DNA from 3 places in the Pseudomonas sp. SG20052 genome. Region 3 is predicted to be linked to each of the others. Evidence: predicted binding sites of a transcription regulator. Region 3 holds the regulator's gene; each other region holds the start of a gene.
What was found. The regulator FliA, encoded in region 3, starts transcription of late flagellar genes. The targets are predictions, from matches to a motif close to CTAAAGTTTNNNNNNNNNNNGCCGNTAA.

Region 1 (7,671 bases), 150 kb from region 3:
CTTTTACGGCAGCGATGATGGCGACCTGGCGCTGGTGCCTGACCCGGCACACATCCACCGCTTGCCCTGGAGCCAGCAACCGCGGGCACTGGCCATTTGCGACGCCGATGAACTGACCGGCGAGAGCTCGAAGCTGTCGACCCGTGGCCAACTCAAGGCGGTGATCGCCCGTTACGCGGCGCTGGGCCTGGCGCCGGTGGTGGCGACCGAGCTGGAATTCTTCGTGTTCGCGCCCAATCCCGACCCGACGCAACCGTTCCAGCCGCCGTTGGGCCTGGACGGTCGTCGCGAGGAAGGTCATTCGGCGTTCAGTGTCAGTTCCAATAACGGTCTGCGGCCATTCTTCAGCGAAGTCTACCAATGCATGGCGGCCCTGGGGTTGCCGCGCGACACCTTCATGCATGAGATGGGCGTCAGCCAGTTCGAGATCAACTTGCTGCACGGCGATCCGTTGCTGCTGGCCGACCAGACGTTCCTGTTCAAGCACCTGCTCAAGGAAGTCGCGCTCAAGCACGGCCTGAGCGTGGTGTGCATGGCCAAGCCGCTGGCGCACACGCCGGGCAGTTCGATGCACATTCACCAGAGCATCGTCGAGATCGGCAACGGACGAAATGTGTTCAGCGACGCGGCAGGCCAACCGACAGCGACCTTCCGTCACTTCATTGGTGGCCAACAGGCCGGCATGGCGGATTTCACCGCGTTGTTTGCGCCGAATGTGAATTCCTATCAGCGCTTGTGCCATCCGTATGCTTCGCCGAACAATGCCTGCTGGTCCCACGACAACCGGGCCGCCGGATTGCGCATTCCGGCCAGTTCACCGGCCGCCCGTCGGGTCGAAAACCGCTTGCCGGGGGCTGACGCGAATCCGTATCTGGCGATCGCCGCCAGTCTTGCCGCCGGTTTGTATGGCATCGAGAACGAACTGGAGCCGAGCGAGGCGATCCAGGGCGAATTCGAAGTCCCGGATAATCTTTCGTTGCCGTGTACCTTGCATGCCGCTCTTGAACGTCTGAAACGTAGCCAATTGGCGAAGGAACTGTTCGGCAAGGAGTTCATCGAAGGCTACGTCGCTTCGAAGACCATGGAGTTGACCAGCTTCTTTGATGAAATTACCCCCTGGGAGCGCCGTGTTCTGGCCACCCAGGCCTGACGACCTGTCGTCTTCGGGCTATCTTTTCGGATAGCCCGTTTCTTACCGCAAGGAGCCGCTCGGAACGCCGATGCGCCAAATCTGGAAACCTTTTCGAGCGCTTTATTTTGCCTCGCTGATGATGTTGATCGGCTCAGGCTTGCTGAGTACCTACCTGGGCTTGCGTCTGGCGGCGGATAACGTCGACAGCTTGTGGGTGGGTGCGTTGATGGCCGCCAACTATTTCGGCCTGGTGCTGGGTGGCAAGATCGGTCACCGACTGATCGCCCGGGTCGGGCATATTCGCGCCTATTCGGCCTGCGCCGGGATTGTCGGCGCGGCGGTGCTCGGCCACGGCCTGGTCGACTGGCTGCCAGCGTGGATATTCCTGCGGGTGATCGTCGGTCTCGGCATGATGTGCCAGTACATGGTGATCGAAAGCTGGCTCAATGAGCAGGCCGAAGCGTCCCAGCGTGGCACGGTGTTCAGCGGCTACATGATCGCTTCCTACCTGGGGTTGGTGCTCGGTCAGCTGATTCTGGTCATGCACCCGGCCCTGGGCCTGGAACTGCTGATGCTGGTCGCCCTGTGCTTCGCGTTGTGCCTGGTGCCGGTGGCCCTGACCCGGCGGATTCACCCGGCGCCATTGCATCCGGCGCCGATGGAGCCGCGGTTCTTCATCAAGCGCGTGCCGCAGTCATTGAGCACGGTGCTGGGCGCGGGGCTGATCATTGGCTCCTTCTACGGTCTGGCGCCGCTGTATGCCTCGCAGCAAGGATTGTCCACCGAGCAGGTCGGTCTGTTCATGGGTAGCTGCATTTTTGCCGGGCTGCTGGTGCAGTGGCCATTGGGCTGGCTCTCTGACCGTTATGACCGGGCGTTGTTGATCCGCTGTTTTGCGGTGGTCCTGGCCCTGACCGCGTTGCCGCTGGCGATCATGCAGCAGGTGCCGCTGGAGGTTCTGTTCGTCGCCGGGTTCTTCTGTTCGCTGGTGATGTTCTGCCTGTATCCGCTGGCGGTGGCCTTCTCCAATGACCACGTCGAAGGTGATCGTCGCGTGTCCCTGACAGCGATGTTGCTGGTGACTTACGGCGTGGGCGCCAGCATCGGGCCGTTGGTGGCCGGGGTCCTGATGAAGCTGTTCGGCAGCCACATGCTGTATGCCTTCTTCAGCTTCTTCGCGTTGGTGCTGGTGTGGCGGATTCGCCCGAAAGCGGTCACCAACCTGCATCAGGTCGAAGATGCGCCGCTGCATCACGTGGCTATGCCGGACAGCATGTCGAGTTCGCCACTGGTGGCATGCCTTGACCCGCGGGTTGATGAGCAGGTAGTGCAGGATCAGATGCAAAATCCGATCAGCCCGGAACCTGCGCCTGAACCAGAACCGGATCCCGAGACCGATCCACCATCAGAAGACCCGGATGCGGGTCGTGAGCAAAGCTTCACCGAAGCCAGGCCCTAAAAACCTTCGCATAAAAAAACGGGCAGTCACCGCAAGGGACAGCCCGTTTTTTGTTGAAGCACCGTATTACATGTCGTCTTTGTCGAAACGGCGTGCTTCACGCTGTAGCTGATAGACGAACCGTTCGACTTGCCGCTGCACCAGACCGCTCATGTTATGAAAGCGAACACCGGCGAAGGTGGTGGAGATCCTCTCTTCGAAGTGCAGGTAACGCAATTCGACCGGTGCGGTCATGTTGCCGAAGGGCAGGGCGGCGACAAAGCGGTCATAGACCTGGCCCAGTTGCAGGCTGCCGGTGATGTCACCTTCAAAACGCAGTTTGCAGCCGGTGGCCGAGATGTCCAGCAGCTTGCCGCCCAAGGTCGATTTGAGTTTCTCACCGCCCAGTTCGACGTTGACCAGTTGCGCCAGTTTCAACGCTGCACGGAACGCATTACGGCGCTGGTGATAGATCACTTCAGCGGGCAGTGGGCCACGATAGCAGCGAGCATCGCCGGACTCATCAATGGTCAGCGTACCGTTACTTTCCCAGGCGATGCGCACGCCGTCATGAAAGCCTTCAACCTTGAATGGTTCTCCGGCCAGCAGAAAACGTTCCCCGTCTCGCGGGATCATTTCATCCAGGGCGATCGAATTGCTGTCGCGATCAACGTTCACCAGATAGCTCTGGAAGCGCTGGGTGCGCTCATGGAACGTGATGATCAACGGATCATGGCTTTCTTGCAGCTGCCGCAGGTTACCGGCGATTTCCATCGGCGTGGATAGCACCTTGGGTGGCTGCGGAGCATCGTCCGCGTTTAAGGCATTGAACACGGTTCATCATTCTCCAGGCAAAATTTGACTGCGACTTGCTAGCATACTGCCAGCATGTGAGGCGTCTTGATAGAGCGTGCTCATCAACAGGCTCAAGCCTGACTAAGCGGGCGCGGCTTTGCGAGCTTGGAGGTTGATCCGCGGGCATCGTAAAGCGCTGGCGGTTCGCCGCCGGTGAGGATTTTCAGCTGATTGGCCGTGGCGGCCTGCTGGACCAGGATCGACTGGCCATTATTGACGTTGGCTGCCTGGCATTGAGCCAGTAGATCGGTCAGTTTCTCGCTCTGTTCCAGCAATTGATCGCCGATGCTCGACTGGCTGGCAAGTTGCTCCAGGCCACTGCGATCGGCCGGCAGATTGAGGCTGACGAGGATTTCACTGCGCTTGCGGCCATGCTGTTCAAGCAGAATGATCATTGCCTGCTTCTGCGCCAGAATATCTTCGAGCAGCGGCATGTCGCGACCGTGCAAGGCGAGGGACTCGGTTTGCAGTAACTCCAGCAAGCGTTGCGCTGGAGCAAAGTCGTCGGTGATCAGTTGCAGTAAATTAGTGTCGTGCATGGCTGGCCTTGGGGTTTAAGCGTCCAAAAGCCTGGCGCAGGCCGTGGCCTAGCGCTGGGCTTCGAAGTTGAGCAGTTTGCTGGCTACACGGTTGCTGTCGACTTTATAGCTGCCATCGGCAATCGCTGCTTTCAACTCGGCCACGCGGGCGTTGTCGACGGCAGGCTGATCGCGCAGCTTGTCAGTGACCTTCTGCAACTGTTGAGCCTCATTGCTGAGGTGTACCGATTCCCCGCTTTTGACGGTACTGGCCTGTTCGGCCGGGGTATTCAGCGGCGCGGATGTGCCGGTTTCGGCGGTTTCCTTCGCGGTGCTGGTACGCGTACTACCGGTAAGTGACGAGGAGCTGTTCAAACGGCTGAAATCGATGACCATGGTAAAAAACCTCTGGGTATTTGGACGCTTGCCATGTTTTCGGCTCTCCCTGCGAAAACTTTAGGCCCATTTATCAATGAGCTTGCATGCGCCAGCGCTTGTCCTGCCTGCGGCACAGTTTAGGGAACAGCCGGGCGGCGCGCCATCTTTCACCAGCAGATTGTTCTACATGGCAACTTCCACCTGGCCCGGCGCGATGACTTGCGCCTTGATGACCCGCTGGGAGTTGAGGTTTTTCACACGAATCTGTTCACGCAGGCCGCCGTTGGACAGGGCTTCACCCGGCATACGCACACTGAGCGTACCACTGCGGGCGATAATCACCACTTGGTCGCCCTTGCTGATGACTTCCGCCTGTTCGAGATGGACCAGCGTCAGGACCTGATTGGCGACCGTTGGTCGGGTAAGTTTCTGCCCCACGGCTTGTTCCAGGGTGGTGAAATAACCCTGGTTGATCAGGCTGATGTCTCGCTCGCGCAACATGACATCGCCGGGCTCGATGACCCCGGCGCGTTTGAGCGGCCGGGTGGTGGTGACAACGTCCCGAAACAGGCGGACTTGAGCGGGCACGAAGACTGTCCAGGGGGATGTGCTGTCGCAGCGGACCTTGACCGTGACCCGTCCGATCGGGGTCGCCGGGCTCTCCAGGGTGGCTGTCAATTCCTTGTCGCACATGGGCATGCGCAGTCGCGGATCGAGCTGGTTGACTTCGATTTCGTAGCGTCCTTCCGTTTGACTGGTAGCCAAATAGTCTTCTACGGTGAATTCAAGAAAGCCCTGAGTGACGCCGATAAGCATGTCAGGCAAGGTAACCGCGTCAGCAAGGGCAGGGCTGCCAGCGTTGAACAGGCAGGCGGCCGACATTGCGCAAAGCAATTTGCGGGTAATTGATGTCAGGCGTCGGAAAAATGTCGGTTCTGTGTTCATAAGAGTTAAAAAGCAAGCGCCGTGCCGTTTAGCAATAAATGTGCGTCGCAACACACTTAAGCGTTGGTGTAGGAGTCAGTGCATGGCTGGTGTAATGGATTCAGTAAACCAGCGCACGCAACTGGTTGGGCAGAATCGCCTTGAGCTGTTGTTGTTCCGTCTCGACGGCCAGCAGCTGTATGGGATCAACGTGTTCAAGGTTCGGGAAGTGCTGCAATGCCCCAAACTGACCCTGATGCCCAAGTCCAGTCCTGTCGTGTGCGGTGTGGCAAATATCCGGGGGGCGACCATTCCGATTCTTGATCTGGCGATGGCGACCGGCTCGGGCGCACTTAAAGATCAAAGCAATCCCTTCGTGATCATCACGGAGTACAACACCAAGACCCAGGGATTCCTGGTGCGATCGGTAGAGCGCATCGTCAACATGAACTGGGAGGAGATTCATCCGCCACCCAAGGGCACGGGACGCGATCATTACCTGACGGCTGTGACTCGGGTCGACAATCAGTTAGTCGAAATCATCGACGTCGAGAAAGTGCTGGCGGAAGTGGCGCCGACACCGGAAGCGATTTCGGTCGGCGTGGTGGATGTCGAAACCCAGCACAAGGCGCTGTCCTTGCGGGTATTGACGGTCGATGACTCGTCGGTGGCGCGCAAGCAGGTGACCCGTTGCCTGCAAACGGTCGGCGTTGAAGTGGTGGCATTGAACGACGGCAGGCAAGCGCTGGATTACTTGCGCAAGCTGGTCGATGAGGGCAAGAAGCCGGAAGAAGAGTTCCTGATGATGATTTCCGACATCGAGATGCCGGAAATGGACGGGTACACCCTGACGGCCGAGATCCGCAACGACCCGCGCATGCAAAAGCTACATATCATCCTGCATACTTCGTTGTCGGGTGTATTCAATCAGGCAATGGTCAAGAAGGTCGGCGCGGACGACTTCCTGGCAAAATTCCGTCCTGATGACCTGGCATCCCGGGTAGTCGACCGGATCAAAGCAGCAGATATCAGCTAGGGGCCTTCTGCCCCTGGCGGTTAACACGATTTAAGAGGCGGCATCTTTGTCTACGGGTAATTTGGATTTCGAACAGTTCCGGGTATTCCTGGAAAAAGCCTGTGGCATTTTGCTCGGTGAAAACAAGCAGTACCTGGTCTCGAGCCGTCTCAACAAGCTGATGGAGCAGCAAGGCATCAAATCCCTGGGTGAGCTGGTTCAGCGCATCCAGACCCAGCCGCGCAGCGGTTTGCGCGAGATGGTGGTGGATGCCATGACCACCAACGAAACCTTGTGGTTTCGTGACACCTATCCGTTTGAAGTCTTGAAGAACAAGGTGTTGCCCGAAGCGATCAAGGCGGCCCCCGGCCAGCGCTTGCGGATCTGGTCGGCGGCGTGCTCGTCGGGTCAGGAACCGTATTCGCTGTCGATGTCGATCGATGAGTTCGAGCGCGTCAACATGGGCCAGTTGAAGATGGGCGCGCAAATCGTCGCGACCGACTTGTCCGGCACCATGCTGACCAACTGCAAGACCGGCGAGTACGACAGCCTGGCCATCGGCCGTGGTCTGTCGCCCGAGCGCCTTCAGCGTTACTTCGACCCCAAAGGGCCGGGGCGCTGGGCGATCAAGGCGCCGATCAAGAGCCGCGTGGAGTTTCGCTCGTTCAACCTGCTGGACAGCTACGCGGCCCTGGGCAAGTTCGACATCGTGTTCTGCCGCAACGTGCTGATCTACTTCTCCGCCGAGGTGAAGAAAGACATCCTGTTGCGTATTCACAGCACGCTCAAGCCGGGCGGTTATCTGTTCCTCGGCGCCTCCGAAGCGCTGAACGGTTTGCCGGATCATTACCAGATGGTCCAGTGCAGCCCGGGGATCATTTACCAGGCGAAGTGATTCGTTGGCCGCATCAAAAAACGGGAGTCCTCAGGGGTTCCCGTTTTTTTTGCCCGATGATTTCCCTGACATCACCACGATCCCCCTGTGGGAGCGAGCCTGCTCGCGATAGCGGTGTAACAGAAACATGGATGCTGGCTGACACGACGCCATCGCGAGCAGGCTCGCTCCCACAGGGGATGGTGGTGTTCTTTAGAGGGTGATAAGCGGCAGAAAAGCGGCAGGCGGCGGAAATCGGTTGCCGCTTTTCTGGCATTGCCGCCTTGCCACTGCCGGCAAAGCCCCGGTTTCCGGGGCTTTTTGAATTGGCACGCCACTTGCTATGTCTCTGTTACGAAAAATCAGGTCACCCGAAGGTTTCCCGACATGAGCATCAGCTTCGATAAAGCGCTCGGTATCCACGAACAAGCCCTGGGCTTCCGCGCGCAGCGTGCCGAGGTCCTGGCCAACAACATCGCCAACGCCGATACCCCGAACTACAAGGCTCGGGACCTGGAATTCTCCAAAGTGCTCGCC
Region 2 (7,671 bases), 1.4 Mb from region 3:
ATTGCCTGAATTTCCCGAACGTCCGGCAGGGAGGTTGGACAGTTGGGTTTGGTTGCTGATGTTGCCGCCCAGGTTGTTAGTGTTTTGAGTGACCAGGCGGTTGATGCCTGCACCACTGGCGACGTTGGCAAAATCGCCGTCGCTCAACTCGTTCGTTTGCTGGAGAATTTGTCTGGACGGGTTGGCATTGACGGTCGTGGGGTTAGGGTCGGGGACGAGCGGCGGGATGGTTGCGTTGCGGGTCTGCACATCACGTTTGATAGTAATGATGCCATTGTCAGCCTGCACGGGCAGGATGACTGTTGAGCCCAGCGCGCATCCGATCAACAGCAAGCTAAAGATGCTTCTATCAAATTTCCCCACGGCGGCAATTCCTTCTGTAAATGGAACGCTGGCCCTTATCAGCGTTGCGAGGTAGAGAGCAGAAGGTGTGCCGCTTTCGGTTATTCGTTTAAAAACAAGTGGTTGAATTAAATTGTCGGGGTGGTCAAAAAAATTGTGTAACGCCACTGAGACAGAGCTACGCAAAAACGACATCCATGCGGGCGGCGGTGCACGCTGGGGGCGTTGAACGCAGGTTGTATCAGTGGCTTAACATTTTCTTGCAGGAACGCTCGGGCCGCTTTAGTTCGCGGGTTTGCGTGGGATTGGGTGTTTCAGGAATGGACAGTTGCAGCGGGGCGGGGCAGTCCGGTCAGGCCTTGAGCAAACGTGTCACAGCCTCGAATGCGGCGTCCTTGCGCTGTTGCCAGTCACCTTGCAGCACCTGACAAGGTTGGCGGTGCAGATCAAGCCATGCACGGCTGGCCTGAAAAAACGCCTGGCGTTCTGCCAGTTGCGGCTGGCACCGCTGCCCGTCGTCATGCCAGGCCACAGTTTCAGGGCTCAGCAGCAAATGCAGGTCATAGTGCCGGGCCAGCAATGCTTGCTCGATCCATGCCGGGCAATCGCTAAACAACGTGCGACTCCAAAGGATATTGCTTAAGAGGTGCGTATCGAGGATCAGCAGTGACGGTTGCCGGGCTCGCGCTTCGTCCTCCCACGAAAGCTGGCCATGAGCTATCGATGTAATGTCATCGTAGCGGGTTTCACGGGCTTCGCTGTCGATAAAGTGTCGAACGTACTCATTGACTAATATGCCGCCAAAATTGGCGTGAATCTCGCCCGAAAGCCAGCTTTTACCGCTGGATTCAGGGCCCGCGAGCACCAGCACTTTCATGCGCGCAGAGCCGGGTCGGCGCGCCATTCACGCCAACCTTGAACGGCCAGCAGCAGGAACAGTGCATAGAGGGCGGCGGTCAAGTACATGTCCTTATAAATGAACAGCCCGACGAAAATCACATCGACGGCGATCCACAACGGCCAGCACTGCACGCGTTTTTGCGCCATCCATAACTGCGCCACAAGGCTGAAACCGGTCAGCGCAGCATCAAGCCAGGGCTGCGCGGCATCTGTCCAGTGCGCCATGGCGGCGCCTAGCAGCAGACTGCCGATGGCACCGGCCGCAAGGCCCGCAGCGATCGATTTGCTCTCAAGCCGACTGACCTGCCGGCCGCTATTGGCTTCGCCCGCGCGGGTCCATTGCCACCAGCCGTAGAGCTGCAGCGCGGCGTAGATCACTTGCAGGAGCATGTCCGAATACAGCTTCACTTCAAAAAAGATCCAGCTATAAAGCAGCACCATGACCAGGCCGATCGGCCAGCACCAGGGGTTCTGTTTGACCGTCAACCAGACGGCGATCACGCCGAGGGTGGCGGCAAACAGTTCAAGGCCGGACATGGGGGTTCCTTGGTGAAAACGAAAGAGGGGGCGGATTGTACCCAGAGAGAAGGCCAATGCGTTAGCAACCCGAAACTGGCGTCTAACGCACACTTGTGGCGAGGGAGATTGCTCCCGCTCGGCTGCGAAGCAGTCGCAAAGGCGCTATCGCGGTTTACCTGAAAAAACGGGATTGCCTATTTCAGGGCCGCTTCGCGGCCCAGCGGGAGCAAGCTCCCTCGCCACAGGGTTCTGAGTCTGCTTTTACACGCGGAACTGTTTGAGCAGGCTGTTCACCTGCTCGCTCAAGTCCTTGAGCCGAACGCTGGCCACACTCGATTGCTCGGCCGCCAGCGCGGTGCTGTGGGACAAGCCTGCCGCCTGGGTGACGTTCTGATTGATGTCTTCCACCACATGGGCTTGCTGCAGGGTCGCACTGGCGATTGATGCGTTCAGCCCGTTGAGGTTGCGCAGCGCCTGGCCGATGGCATTGAGGCTGGCGCCGGCCAGACCGGCCTGTTCGATGGTCAGTTGCGAGGCTCGACTGCTGTCGCCGATCACTTTCACCGCCGCTTCGGAGTGAGTCTGCAGGCGCTCGATCATCGACTGGATCTCCGCCGTGGACTTCTGGGTACGCTGGGCCAACAGGCGCACTTCATCGGCCACCACCGCAAAGCCACGGCCTTGCTCACCGGCGCGGGCAGCCTCGATGGCGGCGTTGAGTGCCAGCAGGTTGGTTTGCTCGGCGATGGAGCGGATCACCTCCAGGACACTGCCAATCTGGGTGCTTTCAGCGGCCAGGGTGCGAATCACTTCCACGGCTTGATCGATGGTGCCGGACAGTTTGTCGATCTGCTGCAAGCTGCCATCAATGTTGATTTGCCCCTGCTGCGCCTGGGATTCGGCATCGCGCATTTCGCTGGCCGCATGCTCGGCATTCTTGGCCACGTCCTGCACACCGTAAGTCACTTCGTTGATCGCAGTCGCCACCAGCTCCATCTGCTGGGACTGTTGCTGACTGCGTTCCTGGGCCTGGGCGGCGTCATTGCCCAGTTCGCTGGACGACTGGCCCAGGGCGCTGGCGGACACTTGCAGCTCGCTGATCACCCCTCGCAGTTTGGCAGTGAAGGCATTGAAGTGCCGGGCCAGTTGCGTGACTTCATCCTGGCCATGGGTGTCGAGGCTGCGGGTCAGGTCGCTTTCGCCGCTGGCGATGTTGGCCATGGCGTTCACCGTGTCCTGAAGCGGTCGCACGATGCTGCGAGCGATCATGATCACCAGCAACGCCATGATCAGCGCAATCACCAGGCCGACGAACGAAGCCTTCCAGACCTGGCCGTAGAACTCGGCCTGCATGTCATCGATGTACACGCCCGAACCGATCACCCAGCCCCAAGGTTCGAACAATTTGACGTAGGAGGTTTTCCCGACCGGGTCGCTGGCGCCCGGCTTAGGCCAGCGGTAGTTGACCGTACCGGCGCCTTTGGCCTTGGCGACGGCCACCATTTCGTTGAACAGCGCAAAACCGTCCGGGTCGCGGATCGCCGAGAGGTTTTGCCCATCGAGTTTGGGGTTGGCCGGGTGCATCACCATCACCGGCGTCAGGTCGTTGATCCAGAAATAGTCGTTCTGGTCATAACGCAGCCCGCGCACGGCGGTCAGTGCCTGCTTCTGCGCGGCATCGCGGGTGAGCGTGCCGGCGGTTTCCAGGCCGTGGTAGTAAGTCAGAATGCCGCTGGCGGTCTGCACCACGTGCTGGGTTTTCTGGGCTTTTGCCTGGTATAGATCGGTATGGATCTGCTTGAGCATCAACACGCCCAACGTCAACAACATCAATACCGACACGATCAAGATGAGCCACAAGCGTCGGCTGATCGACACACTGCGCAAGCTGTTCATAACGCTGTCACTCCGATTTCTTTTTCTTGTAATAAACGATTGCCAGCATCCAACCACGCTTTGCCGGTCGGGCCTATACGACCCAAGTCTCATTACGCGGCAGCGTTATCGGGGCTTGTCTGATAGGATTTCGGCCCCGCGCGGAAAAACCTGAATCCAAGTTGATTTTTCACGGAGTTTTTACGGCTCCGTCTGGATCCTTTGCGCGCGGGACTTCAGCTACGCTTGGCGCGGTGAACGCTTAAAAAACTAATGGGGCATGCCTTGTCGCATCGCCTTTGGGGGATTGATGGAACTTTGGACCGCCTTGCAGGCATTGATTTTAGGGGTTGTAGAAGGGCTGACGGAATTTTTGCCCATTTCCAGTACCGGTCACCAAATCATAGTCGCGGACTTGCTCAACTTCGGTGGCGAACGCGCGATGGCTTTCAACATCATTATCCAGCTCGGGGCGATCCTGGCGGTGGTGTGGGAATTTCGCCGAAAGATCTTCGACGTGGTCGTCGGTTTGCCGACACAACCAAACGCCCGGCGTTTTACCGCCAACCTGTTGATCGCTTTCCTGCCTGCGGTGGTATTGGGGGTGATTTTTGCCGATCTCATCCACGAATACCTGTTCAACCCGATCACCGTGGCCACGGCGTTGGTTGTGGGCGGGATCGTGATGTTGTGGGCGGAGCAGCGTCAGCATGAAGTGCATGCCCACACTGTCGACGAAATCACCTGGAAAGATGCCTTGAAAGTCGGTTTCGCCCAGTGCCTGGCCATGATTCCCGGGACCTCGCGTTCCGGCTCGACCATCATCGGCGGCTTGCTGTTCGGGTTGTCGCGCAAGACGGCCACCGAGTTCTCGTTCTTTCTGGCGATGCCAACCATGGTCGGTGCGGCGGTGTATTCGGGCTACAAATACCGCGACCTGTTCGTACCGGCTGATCTTCCGGTGTTTGCGATCGGCTTCGTCACGGCGTTCATCTTCGCGATGATTGCCGTCAGAGGCTTGCTGGTGTTCATCGGCAGCCACAGCTACGCGGCATTTGCCTGGTATCGCATTGCGTTCGGCCTGTTCATCCTGGCCACCTGGCAATTCGGCTGGGTCGATTGGGCCGCCGCACGCCCATGAATGACTCCAGCGCGCGCAACAATCCCGGACGCAGGTCCGGGGGCGAGCGGGTCCAGCACCCTCGGCTGAAATTGCTGGTGTTGGCGATCCTGTGCGCGCTGCCGCTGACAGGCTCGATGTCGTTGTGGCTGCATGGGGTGTCGCTGATTCCGCTGGCGGCTTACGGCATCGTCAGCGTGCTGGCGTTCTTCCTGTACTGGAGCGACAAGCGCAAGGCTCGCGCCGACAGCTGGCGGACACCGGAGAACGTGTTGCACGCGGTGGAGCTGGCGGGCGGATGGCCGGGTGCCTTGCTGGCCCAGCAAGTGTTTCGGCACAAGACTCGCAAGGTCTCGTTCCAGCTGGTGTTCTGGCTCATTGTGCTGATGCATCAGGTGTTCTGGATCGACCAGCTGTTCCTCGGCGCTCACCTGTTTGCACTGCTTTAAAGCAACAGGCTGACCTGGGTGCGCTTGGGCAGCTTGCTCACCACCAGTTGATGGGAACGTTGCAACAACGCCTGAAGTTCCTCGGATCCCAGCGGGTAGGGCGTTTGCATGATGATCCACTGGGCCCGCGCCAGGTACGGCGCCGGGTGAATGCCCGGGCGGTCGCAATGCCCGAGGAACAGATCCTTGTCGACCTTGAACGCCAGGGAATCGCCGCGCAGGTTCTGCAAGGCGAACATCTTGTTCCCGGCAATCGAAAACACCCGAACGCCTCCCCACTTGTAGTCTTCCCGCGCACCGGGCAGCGCGAGACAGAATTGCGCGACGTCCTCTTCGCTCATGCGTCCAGCCTTCATATCAATCGGTCCCCACAGGCATTGAATGATTCGATCAAATGGTCGATCCAGGCCCGCACGGCCGGCATCACCCCGCGCCGATGAGGGTAGACCGCTTGCAGCCAGCCGCCAGGCAATGACCAGTCGGGCAGCAACTGCACCAGCGAACCATTTTCCAGCTCCTGTTCGCAATACATCATCGGCAGCATGGTGAACCCCTGGCCGGCGAGCGTGCAGGCCTTGCGCACGATGAAATCGTCAATGCCCAATCGCGCTTCCAGGCTCAAATCGTAGCTTTTTCCCTGCTGATCGAGCATGCGAATGTGCACCAGGCGGTCGGCTTCCAGCGCACCAAGCACCGGCAAGGATTTCAGGTCTTCGGGGTGGTTGATCTCACGTCCGTGCAGGAAGGCCGGGCTGGCGACCATCGCCATCTGTGCCTGGCGCAAGCGACGGGTCACCAGCAACGGATCTTCATCGCCCAACTCACGGACCCGCAGCGCGACATCGACGCCTTCGGTGACCAAGTCGACCCGGCGATTGAGCAACATGACTTCCAGTTGCACCTGAGGGTGTTTTTCGAGGAAGCGGCTGATCACCGTCGGCAGCATTTCGTGGGCCAGCCCGACGGGGCAGGACACCCGCAAGCGTCCGCGAGGTTCGCTGGACATACTCGCCACGGCTTCATCGGCCATCTCGGCTTCCAGCAGCATCGCCTGACAGTGCCGCAGGTAACGTTCGCCCACCGCCGTCAGCTTGAGTTGCCGGGTGGTACGTTGCAGCAGGCGCGCGCCGAGGCGTTCTTCCAGCTCGGCAATGCGTCGCGACAATCGGGATTTGGGAATCCCCAGCAAACGCCCGGCTGCGGCGAAGCCACCGGCTTCGACCACTTTGGCGAAATAGTAAAGGTCGTTGAGGTCTTGCATGATTGGAAATCCGATTGTTCTATCAGTGGGACGAACTATCGCATTGTTGCGGACTAATCAGCTATTGGTTTCATCTGTAGGATCCTTCCCATCAGATCGCCCGGTGGCGATCCTCACCTGGAGATCCCTTATGAAACTGCTGCATATCGATTCGAGCATTCTTGGTGACAACTCGGCTTCCCGTCTGCTGAGCAGCGAAGTCGTCAAAGCCTGGCAAGCCGCCGAGCCAACCGCGGTGGTGACCTACCGCGACCTGGCCGCCGATGCCATCAGCCATTTCTCCGCCACCACCCTGGTTGCCGCCGGCACCACCGCTGAACTGCGCAACGCCGCGCAACAGCACGAAGCCGAACTCAGCGCCACCACCCTGGCCGAATTCCTCGCGGCCGACGCCGTTGTCATCGCAGCGCCGATGTACAACTTCACCATCCCGACCCAACTCAAGGCCTGGATCGACCGCATTGCCGTTGCCGGCCAGACCTTCCGCTACACCGAAGCGGGCCCTGAAGGCCTGTGCGGTGGCAAGAAAGTCGTGATCGTCTCGACGTCCGGCGGTCTGCATGCCGGTCAGGCGACTGGCGTTGCGCACGAAGAGTACTTGAAGGTGCTGTTCGGCTTCATCGGCATCACCGACATTGAGTTTGTTCGTGCCCATGGCCTGGCCTACGGTGACGAAGTGCGCACCAAAGCCATGAGCGATGCCCACACGCAAATCAGCGAGCAATTGTTCGCCGCCGCGTAAGGCTTGCGTAAAGCGCTCAAACAGCTCAGGCACCATCCAAAAAACTCTGTATTCTGATCACGCAAGTGCCAGATGCAGAGTTTTTTGTTTCTGGTCATTACAGGTTGTGGCCCGGGTTATGCAGTCGAGGGTTACCGACTCCGGTCCAGTAACAAGGTGGGGCATCCCATGGTGCGTCTTTGTGCAACGTTTCTGATTTGCCTGCTCAGCAGCCTGAATTCAGTGCACGCCGCGCCTGCGCCGCACCCTCACTGGAGCGTCGGCTTCCATGAGATGAGCTTTCTCGATCCTCTGGACTTGCAGCCGATGCGCGCCATCGCGTTCTATCCCTCGAGCGACCGGGAACACACCAGCAAAATCGAGGGTTACACGGTCGAGGCAGGGGAAGACACCCGCGTCGCCATGGGCCGTTTCCCGATGCTGATGCTGTCCCACGGCAACACCGGTACCCCGCTGGCGCTGC
Region 3 (7,671 bases):
CGATCTTCGAGCCTTTGCCCTTGGTCGAATAAATATTGATGGTGCCGTTGAGCTGGGCGATTTTGGTTTTCACCACGTCCATGCCCACGCCGCGTCCGGAGACATCGGAAATTTCGGTCTTGGTCGAAAAACCCGGCGCAAAGATCAGGTTGAAGCAGTCGGACTCGCTGAGGCGATCCGCGGCATCCTTGTCCATCAGCCCTTTCTTCACGGCAATGCCGCGCAGAACATCGGCGTCCATGCCCTTGCCGTCATCGGAGATGGACAGCAGGATGTGGTCGCCTTCCTGTTCTGCGGACAGGATCACCTTGCCGCTGCGAGGTTTGCCCATCGCTTCGCGCTCGGCCGGCTCTTCAATGCCGTGGTCGACCGAGTTGCGCACCAAGTGGACCAGCGGGTCGGCCAGGGCCTCGACGAGGTTCTTGTCGAGGTCGGTTTCTTCGCCGACCAACTCCAGGTTGATCTCTTTCTTGAGCTGGCGAGCCAGGTCGCGAACGAGGCGCGGGAAGCGCCCGAAAACTTTCTTGATCGGTTGCATCCGGGTCTTCATGACCGCGGTCTGCAGGTCGGCCGTGACCACGTCGAGGTTCGACACAGCCTTGGACATGGCTTCGTCGCCGCTGTTGAGGCCCAGACGGACCAAGCGGTTACGCACCAATACCAGTTCGCCGACCATGTTCATGATTTCGTCGAGACGCGCGGTATCAACCCGCACGGTGGTCTCGGCTTCACTGGCCGGTTTTTCCGGTGGCGGCGCGGACGGTGCGCGGGCTGGAGCCGGTGCAGCGGCAGCCGCCGGTTTCGGCGCTTCGGCTTTCGGCTCGGGAGTCTTGGCAACCGGTTTCGGTGCAGCAGCCTTGGCGGCTGGAGCAGCCACCGCAGCACCTGTGCCGACTTCAGTGAATTTGCCTTTGCCATGCAATTCGTCGAGCAGCGACTCGAACTCGTGATCGGAGATCAGATCACCACTGGCCGCTTTCGCGGTTGGCGCAGCCGAGGCGGGTACGGCGGCAATGGCCGACTCCAGCGCGTCCACCGCAAAGTTGCCCTTGCCGTGCAACTGGTCAAGCAGTGCTTCGAATTCGTCGTCGGTAATATCAGAGCTGTCGCCGGCCGCTTTCGGAGCAGCCGGTGCAGTGGACGGTGCCACCGCGTCGACGGCGAACTGGCCTTTGCCATGCAGTTGATCGAGCAACGACTCGAACTCGGCATCGGTGATTTCGTCGCCGGCCGCCGAATCGGCAGCCGCCACTGGAGCAACCGCCGGCGCTTCGGCTTGAGCCTTGACGGCGTTCAGCGAGTCCAGCAATTGCTCGAATTCGTTATCAGTGATGTCGCCCGACTCTTCAGCAGCAGGTGCTTCGACCACTTCAGCAACCGGTGCAGATTCATCAGCCGTTTGCGGCTCGGCCAGACGGGCCAGTGCCGCGAGCAATTCAGGCGTGGCAGCCGTAATCGGGCTGCGTTCGCGGACCTCGGTGAACATGCTGTTCACCGCATCCAGCGCTTCGAGAACCACGTCCATCAGTTCCGAGTCGACGCGACGCTCACCCTTGCGCAGGATGTCGAACACGTTCTCGGCGATGTGACAGCACTCCACCAGCTCGTTGAGCTGGAGGAAGCCGGCGCCCCCTTTTACAGTGTGAAAACCGCGAAAAATTGCATTGAGCAAGTCCGCATCATCCGGTCGGCTTTCAAGCTCGACCAGCTGTTCGGACAGTTGCTCTAGAATCTCGCCGGCCTCAACCAGGAAATCCTGAAGGATCTCTTCATCGGCGCCGAAGCTCATTAAGGGGGTGCTCCTGAGGTCTAAAAACCTAAAAAACCTAAAATGCTAAAACTCTAAAATCCTAGGCTGGATAACAAATCGTCCACATCGTCCTGACCGGACACAACGTCTTCTCTTTTATCGGCATGAATCTGCGGACCTTCACCCTGAGAGAGATGTTTTTGCGGATCTTTTTCAGCGAGCATCGCTTCACGGTCATGTTCGATACCCGCAAAGCGGTCTACCTGACTGGCCATGAGCACAAGCTTGAGCAGGTTGCTTTCAACTTCGGTGACCAATTGGGTCACGCGTTTGATCACCTGACCGGTGAGGTCCTGGTAATCCTGGGCCAGCAATATGTCGTTGAGGTTGCTCGACACCGTGCGATTGTCTTCGCTGCTGCGTGTCAGGAAACCGTCGACTCGCCGGGCCAGTTCGCGAAACTCTTCAGCCCCGACTTCGCGACGCATGAAGCGCCCCCAGTCGGCGCTCAATGCCTGAGCTTCATTGCTCAGGCCATTGACCAGCGGCGTGGCGTTTTCCACCAGGTCCATGGTGCGGTTGGCCGCAGCCTCGGTCAGCTTGACCACATACCCCAGGCGCTCGGTGGCGTCCGTGATCTGCGACACTTCCTCGGCTTGCGGCATGTTCGGGTCAATCTGGAAATTGACGATCGCGCTATGCAGCTCGCGAGTGAGCTTGCCCACTTCCTGGTACAGGCCGCGGTCACGGGTCTGATTGAGCTCATGGATCAGTTGCACAGCGTCGCCGAACCTGCCCTTTTCAAGGCTTTCGACCAGTTCGACCGCGTGTTTTTTCAGGGTCGATTCAAAATCGCCCTGTGAAGATTCTTTGTGGTCCATAGCTCCCCCGTGGCGCAGTTTCTCAACCGATGCGTTCGAAAATCTTCTCGATTTTGTCTTTCAACGCCTGGGCCGTGAAGGGTTTCACCACATAGCCGTTTACACCGGCCTGGGCTGCTTCAATGATCTGCTCGCGCTTGGCTTCAGCGGTCACCATCAGCACTGGCAGGTGCTTGAGTTTTTCATCGGCGCGCACGTGACGCAGCAGGTCGATACCGGTCATGCCCGGCATGTTCCAGTCCGTTACCAGAAAGTCGATGCTGCCGCTGTTGAGAACCGGAATGGCGGTAATTCCATCGTCAGCCTCGACGGTGTTGGTGAACCCCAGATCGCGCAGCAGGTTCTTGATGATCCGCCGCATCGTTGAGAAGTCATCAACGATGAGGATTTTCATGTTCTTGTCCAATTCGACCTCCAAGCAGTCTTAAACGCGCCCAGCACCTGGACGCGCCATTTCAATCAATCCGGCAATGCACTCGATGACTGTCTGGAGCACAACAGATCGCGACCGGTGCAGTTCAACACCCCACCGGCCTCGTTCGCAGTGTCCCCACACTGCCTTCAGCGCGCTCGCCACTCCCCCAAACGCCCCCGCAAACGGGCCGCGCACTGGCTATGTAACTGGCTGACCCGCGATTCGCTGACCCCCAGGACCTCACCGATTTCCTTGAGGTTCAGCTCTTCGTCGTAGTACAGCGCCAACACCAGTCGCTCACGCTCCGGCAAATTGGCAATCGCGTCCGCCAGCGCGGCCTGGAAGCGTTCATCTTCCAGATCGCGTGACGGCTCCAGATGTGCACTCGCGCCATCCTCGTGCAGCCCTTCGTGTTCGCCGTCCTGCAACAGATCGTCGAAACTGAATAACCGGCTGCCCAGGGTGTCGTTCAAAATCCCGTAATAATCGTCGAGACTCAATTGGAGTTCGGCCGCAACTTCATGATCTTTAGCGTCACGACCTGTTTTAGCTTCAATCGAGCGAATTGCGTCACTGACCATGCGGGTATTGCGGTGAACCGAGCGTGGCGCCCAGTCACCCTTGCGCACTTCATCGAGCATCGCGCCGCGGATTCGAATGCCCGCGTACGTCTCGAAACTCGCGCCTTTGCTGGCGTCATATTTGGTCGATACTTCCAGCAGGCCGATCATCCCGGCCTGGATCAGGTCTTCAACCTGAACACTGGCCGGCAGACGGGCCAGCAAGTGGTAAGCAATGCGTTTGACCAGTGGCGCGTAACGCTCGATCAGCTCGTACTGCGCGTCACGTGCCGACTTCTTGTAGAGGTTGTAGCCACTGGCTGTCATAGGACGGGTCCTGCGGTCTGTTGCACGAGGCGCTCAACGAAAAACTCCAGGTGCCCACGCGGGTTGGCAGGCAGCGGCCAGGTGTCGACCTTCTGCGCGATGGCCTTGAACGCCAGGGCGCACTTGGAACGCGGGAAGGCTTCGTAGACGGCACGCTGTTTCTGCACGGCCTTGCGCACGCTTTCGTCGTAAGGCACCGCGCCGACGTATTGTAAGGCGACGTCAAGGAAGCGGTCCGTGACCTTGGTCAACTTGGCGAACAGGTTGCGACCTTCCTGCGGGCTCTGGGCCATGTTGGCCAGGACGCGGAAGCGGTTCATGCCGTAATCGCGGTTCAGCAGCTTGATCAGCGCGTAGGCGTCGGTGATCGAGGTCGGCTCGTCGCACACCACCAGCAAGACCTCTTGCGCTGCGCGGACGAAACTGACTACCGAGTCACCAATACCTGCAGCGGTGTCGATCACCAAGACATCGAGGTTGTCGCCGATATCGCTGAAGGCCTGGATCAGGCCGGCGTGTTGAGCCGGGCTCAGATGAACCATGCTCTGTGTGCCGGACGCGGCCGGGACAATGCGAATACCGCCGGGGCCCTGCAACAGAACGTCGCGCAGCTCACAGCGGCCTTCGATCACGTCGGCCAGGGTACGTTTGGGTGTCAGCCCCAAGAGGACGTCGACGTTCGCCAGCCCCAGATCGGCGTCCAGCAGCATGACGCGCCGGCCGAGCTCAGCTAGAGCCAGGGACAAGTTCACTGACACGTTAGTCTTCCCGACGCCACCTTTGCCGCCGGTCACCGCGATCACCTGTACGGGATGCATGCTGCCCATGTTATTTCTTTACCTTGTCTTGCATAGACGGAGGCCACATTACTGGCTGCGCGCTCAATAACTGAACAATGCATGGCAGACCATCGATGTAGGTACAAAAACGGTTCATTAGCACCTCAGCCAACCTGCTTGGTCGGGCTGTGGTAAATATCAGCGAACATGTCAGCCATGGCTTCTTCGCTGGGTTCTTCTTGCATTTGCACGCTGACGGCACGACTGACCAACTGATGACGACGCGGCAGATGCAAATCATCCGGAATACGCGGGCCATCGGTCAGGTAAGCCACCGGCAATTCATGACTGATCGCCAGGCTCAACACCTCGCCCAGACTTGCCGTTTCATCCAGTTTAGTCAGGATGCAGCCAGCGAGCCCGCAGCGCTTGTAACTATGATAAGCGGCCGTTAGAACCTGTTTCTGGCTGGTGGTTGCCAGAACCAGATAATTTTTTGACTTGATGCCCCGTCCGGCCAGGCTTTCGAGCTGCATGCGCAGGGCTGGATCGCTGGCCTGGAGGCCGGCGGTATCGATCAACACCACGCGCTTGCGCAGCAAGGGGTCCAGCGCCTGCACCAGAGATTGGCCCGGATCGACGTGGGTTACCGACACGTTGAGAATCCGGCCCAGGGTCTTCAATTGTTCCTGAGCACCGATACGGTAGCTGTCCATGCTCACCAGCGCGATGTTTTGCGCGCCGTATTTGAGCACGTAGCGGGCCGCGAGCTTGGCCAGGGTGGTGGTCTTGCCCATGCCGGCTGGGCCGACCATGGCAATCACGCCGCCCTCTTCCAGTGGTTCGACTTCCGGTGTGGCAATCATCCGTGCCAGGTGCGCCAGTAACATGCGCCAGGCCTGACGGGGTTCGTCAATGTCGGTAATCATCGCCAGCAAGTCGCGGGACAACGGGCCGGACAGGCCGATGCGTTGCAGGCGACGCCAAAGATTGGCCTGGGCTGGACGGCTGCCTTGCAGCTGATTCCAGGCCAGGGAGCCGAGTTGTACTTCCATCAATTCGCGCAGGCTGTTGAGTTCGAAACGCATCGAATCGAACGCCCGCGGATCGACGCCGCCAGCGGCAGGTGCCGGGGCTGGTGCCGAGCGACGAGGTTCGGCATACGTCGGCTCGATCAGCGGCTCGGCGGCGGTCAACGGCAGGCCGGCGAACAATTGGCGATTGGTGGTCTTGTCGCCTTCGGTTTCGCCTTCGCCACGCAGGCTCAATTCGGCCTGGGCGGTGACGATCCGCGACTGGGTCTTGCGCAGCTCATCCTCGAGTTCCATGTTCGGAACACGCGGGGCCAGCGCCGACAATTTGTAATCCAGGGCAGCCGTCAGCTCGACACCACCGGCGATCCGGCGATTGCCAATAATGGCGGCATCAGCGCCCAGCTCATCACGAACCAGTTTCATGGCCTGACGCATATCGGCGGCGAAAAAACGCTTAACTTGCATAAACCACTACCTCAGCCGTTGGGCCCTACTGTCGCAACGATGGTCACTTGCTTGTTGTCAGGAATTTCCTGGTAAGCCAACACATGCAAACCCGGCACTGCCAGTCGGCCGAATCGCGACAGCATCGCGCGAACCGGACCGGCTACCAGCAGAATCACCGGCTGACCTTGCATTTCCTGACGCTGCGCCGCATCGATCAACGAACGTTGCAGTTTCTCAGCCATGCTTGGCTCCAGCAGAACACCCTCTTCCGAGCCTTGTCCTGCCTTCTGAAGACTATTGAGCAATATCTGTTCCAACCTTGGCTCCAGCGTGATAACTGGTAGCTCGGAGTCAGTCCCTACAATGCTTTGGACGATTGCGCGGGATACGCCGACGCGCACCGCGGCCACCAAAGCGGCAGTATCTTGACTCTTGGCAGCATTGTTGGCGATGGCCTCGGCGATGCTGCGAATGTCCCGCACCGGCACCTGTTCGGCCAACAACGCTTGAAGCACCTTGAGCAACTGCGACAGCGAGACCACACCCGGCACCAGCTCTTCGGCCAGCTTCGGCGAGCTTTTGGCCAGCAATTGCATGAGTTGCTGGACTTCTTCGTGACCGATCAGTTCGCTGGAGTGTTTGTACAGAATCTGGTTCAAGTGCGTCGCCACGACCGTACTGGCGTCCACCACGGTGTAACCCAGCGATTGCGCCTGGGCACGCTGGCTGATTTCGATCCAGACCGCTTCCAGGCCAAAAGCCGGATCTTTGGCGGTTATGCCGTTGAGCGTGCCGTAGACCTGCCCCGGGTTGATCGCCAGTTCGCGATCCGGGTAAATCTCGGCTTCTGCCAGGATCACGCCCATCAGGGTCAGGCGGTAAGCACTCGGGGCCAGGTCGAGGTTGTCACGAATGTGCACAGTCGGCATCAGGAAGCCCAGGTCCTGGGACAGCTTCTTGCGCACGCCCTTGATCCGCGCCAACAACTGACCACCCTGATTGCGATCCACCAGCGGAATCAGGCGATAGCCGACTTCCAGCCCGATCATGTCGATCGGCGTCACGTCGTCCCAACCCAGCTCCTTGGTTTCCATCGCGCGAGCCGGCGATGGCAGCAGCTCCTGTTGACGCTTGACCTCTTGCAGGGCCTGAACCTTGACCACGTTCTGCTTCTTCCAGAACAGGTACGCGCCGCCAGCAGCCAAGGCCGCCATGCTGAGAAAGGAGAAGTGCGGCATGCCGGGCACCAGGCCCATCACTGCCATCAAACCCGCCGCCACGGCCAACGCTTTCGGCGAGGCGAACATCTGGCGATTGATCTGTTTGCCCATGTCTTCCGAACCGGAAGCACGGGTCACCATGATTGCCGCCGCTGTCGACAACAGCAGTGATGGCAATTGCGCCACCAAACCGTCACCGATGGTCAACAAGGCGTAAACCCGGCCGGCATCACCAAAGGTCATGCCGTGCTGGAAGAT

Region 1: the regulator FliA is predicted to act here: its motif matches at 4,376-4,403, upstream of flgM (flagellar biosynthesis anti-sigma factor FlgM).
Region 2: the regulator FliA is predicted to act here: its motif matches at 3,785-3,812, upstream of RHP74_RS15875 (methyl-accepting chemotaxis protein).

The regions. Positions count from the first base shown of each region.
Region 1 covers NZ_CP134498.1:5,020,730-5,028,400, reverse strand. Annotated here, with positions in the region: gene RHP74_RS23105 (glutamine synthetase family protein) at 1-1,150, shown strand, start outside; gene RHP74_RS23100 (MFS transporter) at 1,221-2,591, shown strand; gene RHP74_RS23095 (flagellar brake protein) at 2,658-3,404, opposite strand; gene RHP74_RS23090 (flagella synthesis protein FlgN) at 3,497-3,964, opposite strand; gene flgM (flagellar biosynthesis anti-sigma factor FlgM) at 4,013-4,339, opposite strand; gene flgA (flagellar basal body P-ring formation chaperone FlgA) at 4,505-5,266, opposite strand; gene RHP74_RS23075 (chemotaxis protein CheV) at 5,349-6,281, shown strand; gene cheR (protein-glutamate O-methyltransferase CheR) at 6,328-7,155, shown strand; gene flgB (flagellar basal body rod protein FlgB) at 7,522-7,671, shown strand, end outside.
Region 2 covers NZ_CP134498.1:3,466,425-3,474,095, reverse strand. Annotated here, with positions in the region: gene RHP74_RS15890 (hypothetical protein) at 1-363, opposite strand, end outside; gene RHP74_RS15885 (AAA family ATPase) at 695-1,219, opposite strand; gene pnuC (nicotinamide riboside transporter PnuC) at 1,216-1,779, opposite strand; gene RHP74_RS15875 (methyl-accepting chemotaxis protein) at 2,023-3,657, opposite strand; gene RHP74_RS15870 (undecaprenyl-diphosphate phosphatase) at 3,947-4,777, shown strand; gene RHP74_RS15865 (DUF1294 domain-containing protein) at 4,774-5,205, shown strand; gene RHP74_RS15860 (MmcQ/YjbR family DNA-binding protein) at 5,202-5,561, opposite strand; gene RHP74_RS15855 (LysR substrate-binding domain-containing protein) at 5,558-6,466, opposite strand; gene RHP74_RS15850 (FMN-dependent NADH-azoreductase) at 6,597-7,208, shown strand; gene RHP74_RS15845 (dienelactone hydrolase) at 7,377-7,671, shown strand, end outside.
Region 3 covers NZ_CP134498.1:4,872,387-4,880,057, forward strand. Annotated here, with positions in the region: gene RHP74_RS22400 (chemotaxis protein CheA) at 1-1,789, opposite strand, end outside; gene RHP74_RS22405 (protein phosphatase CheZ) at 1,843-2,631, opposite strand; gene RHP74_RS22410 (chemotaxis response regulator CheY) at 2,654-3,025, opposite strand; gene fliA (RNA polymerase sigma factor FliA) at 3,193-3,933, opposite strand; gene fleN (flagellar synthesis regulator FleN) at 3,930-4,760, opposite strand; gene flhF (flagellar biosynthesis protein FlhF) at 4,877-6,211, opposite strand; gene flhA (flagellar biosynthesis protein FlhA) at 6,223-7,671, opposite strand, start outside.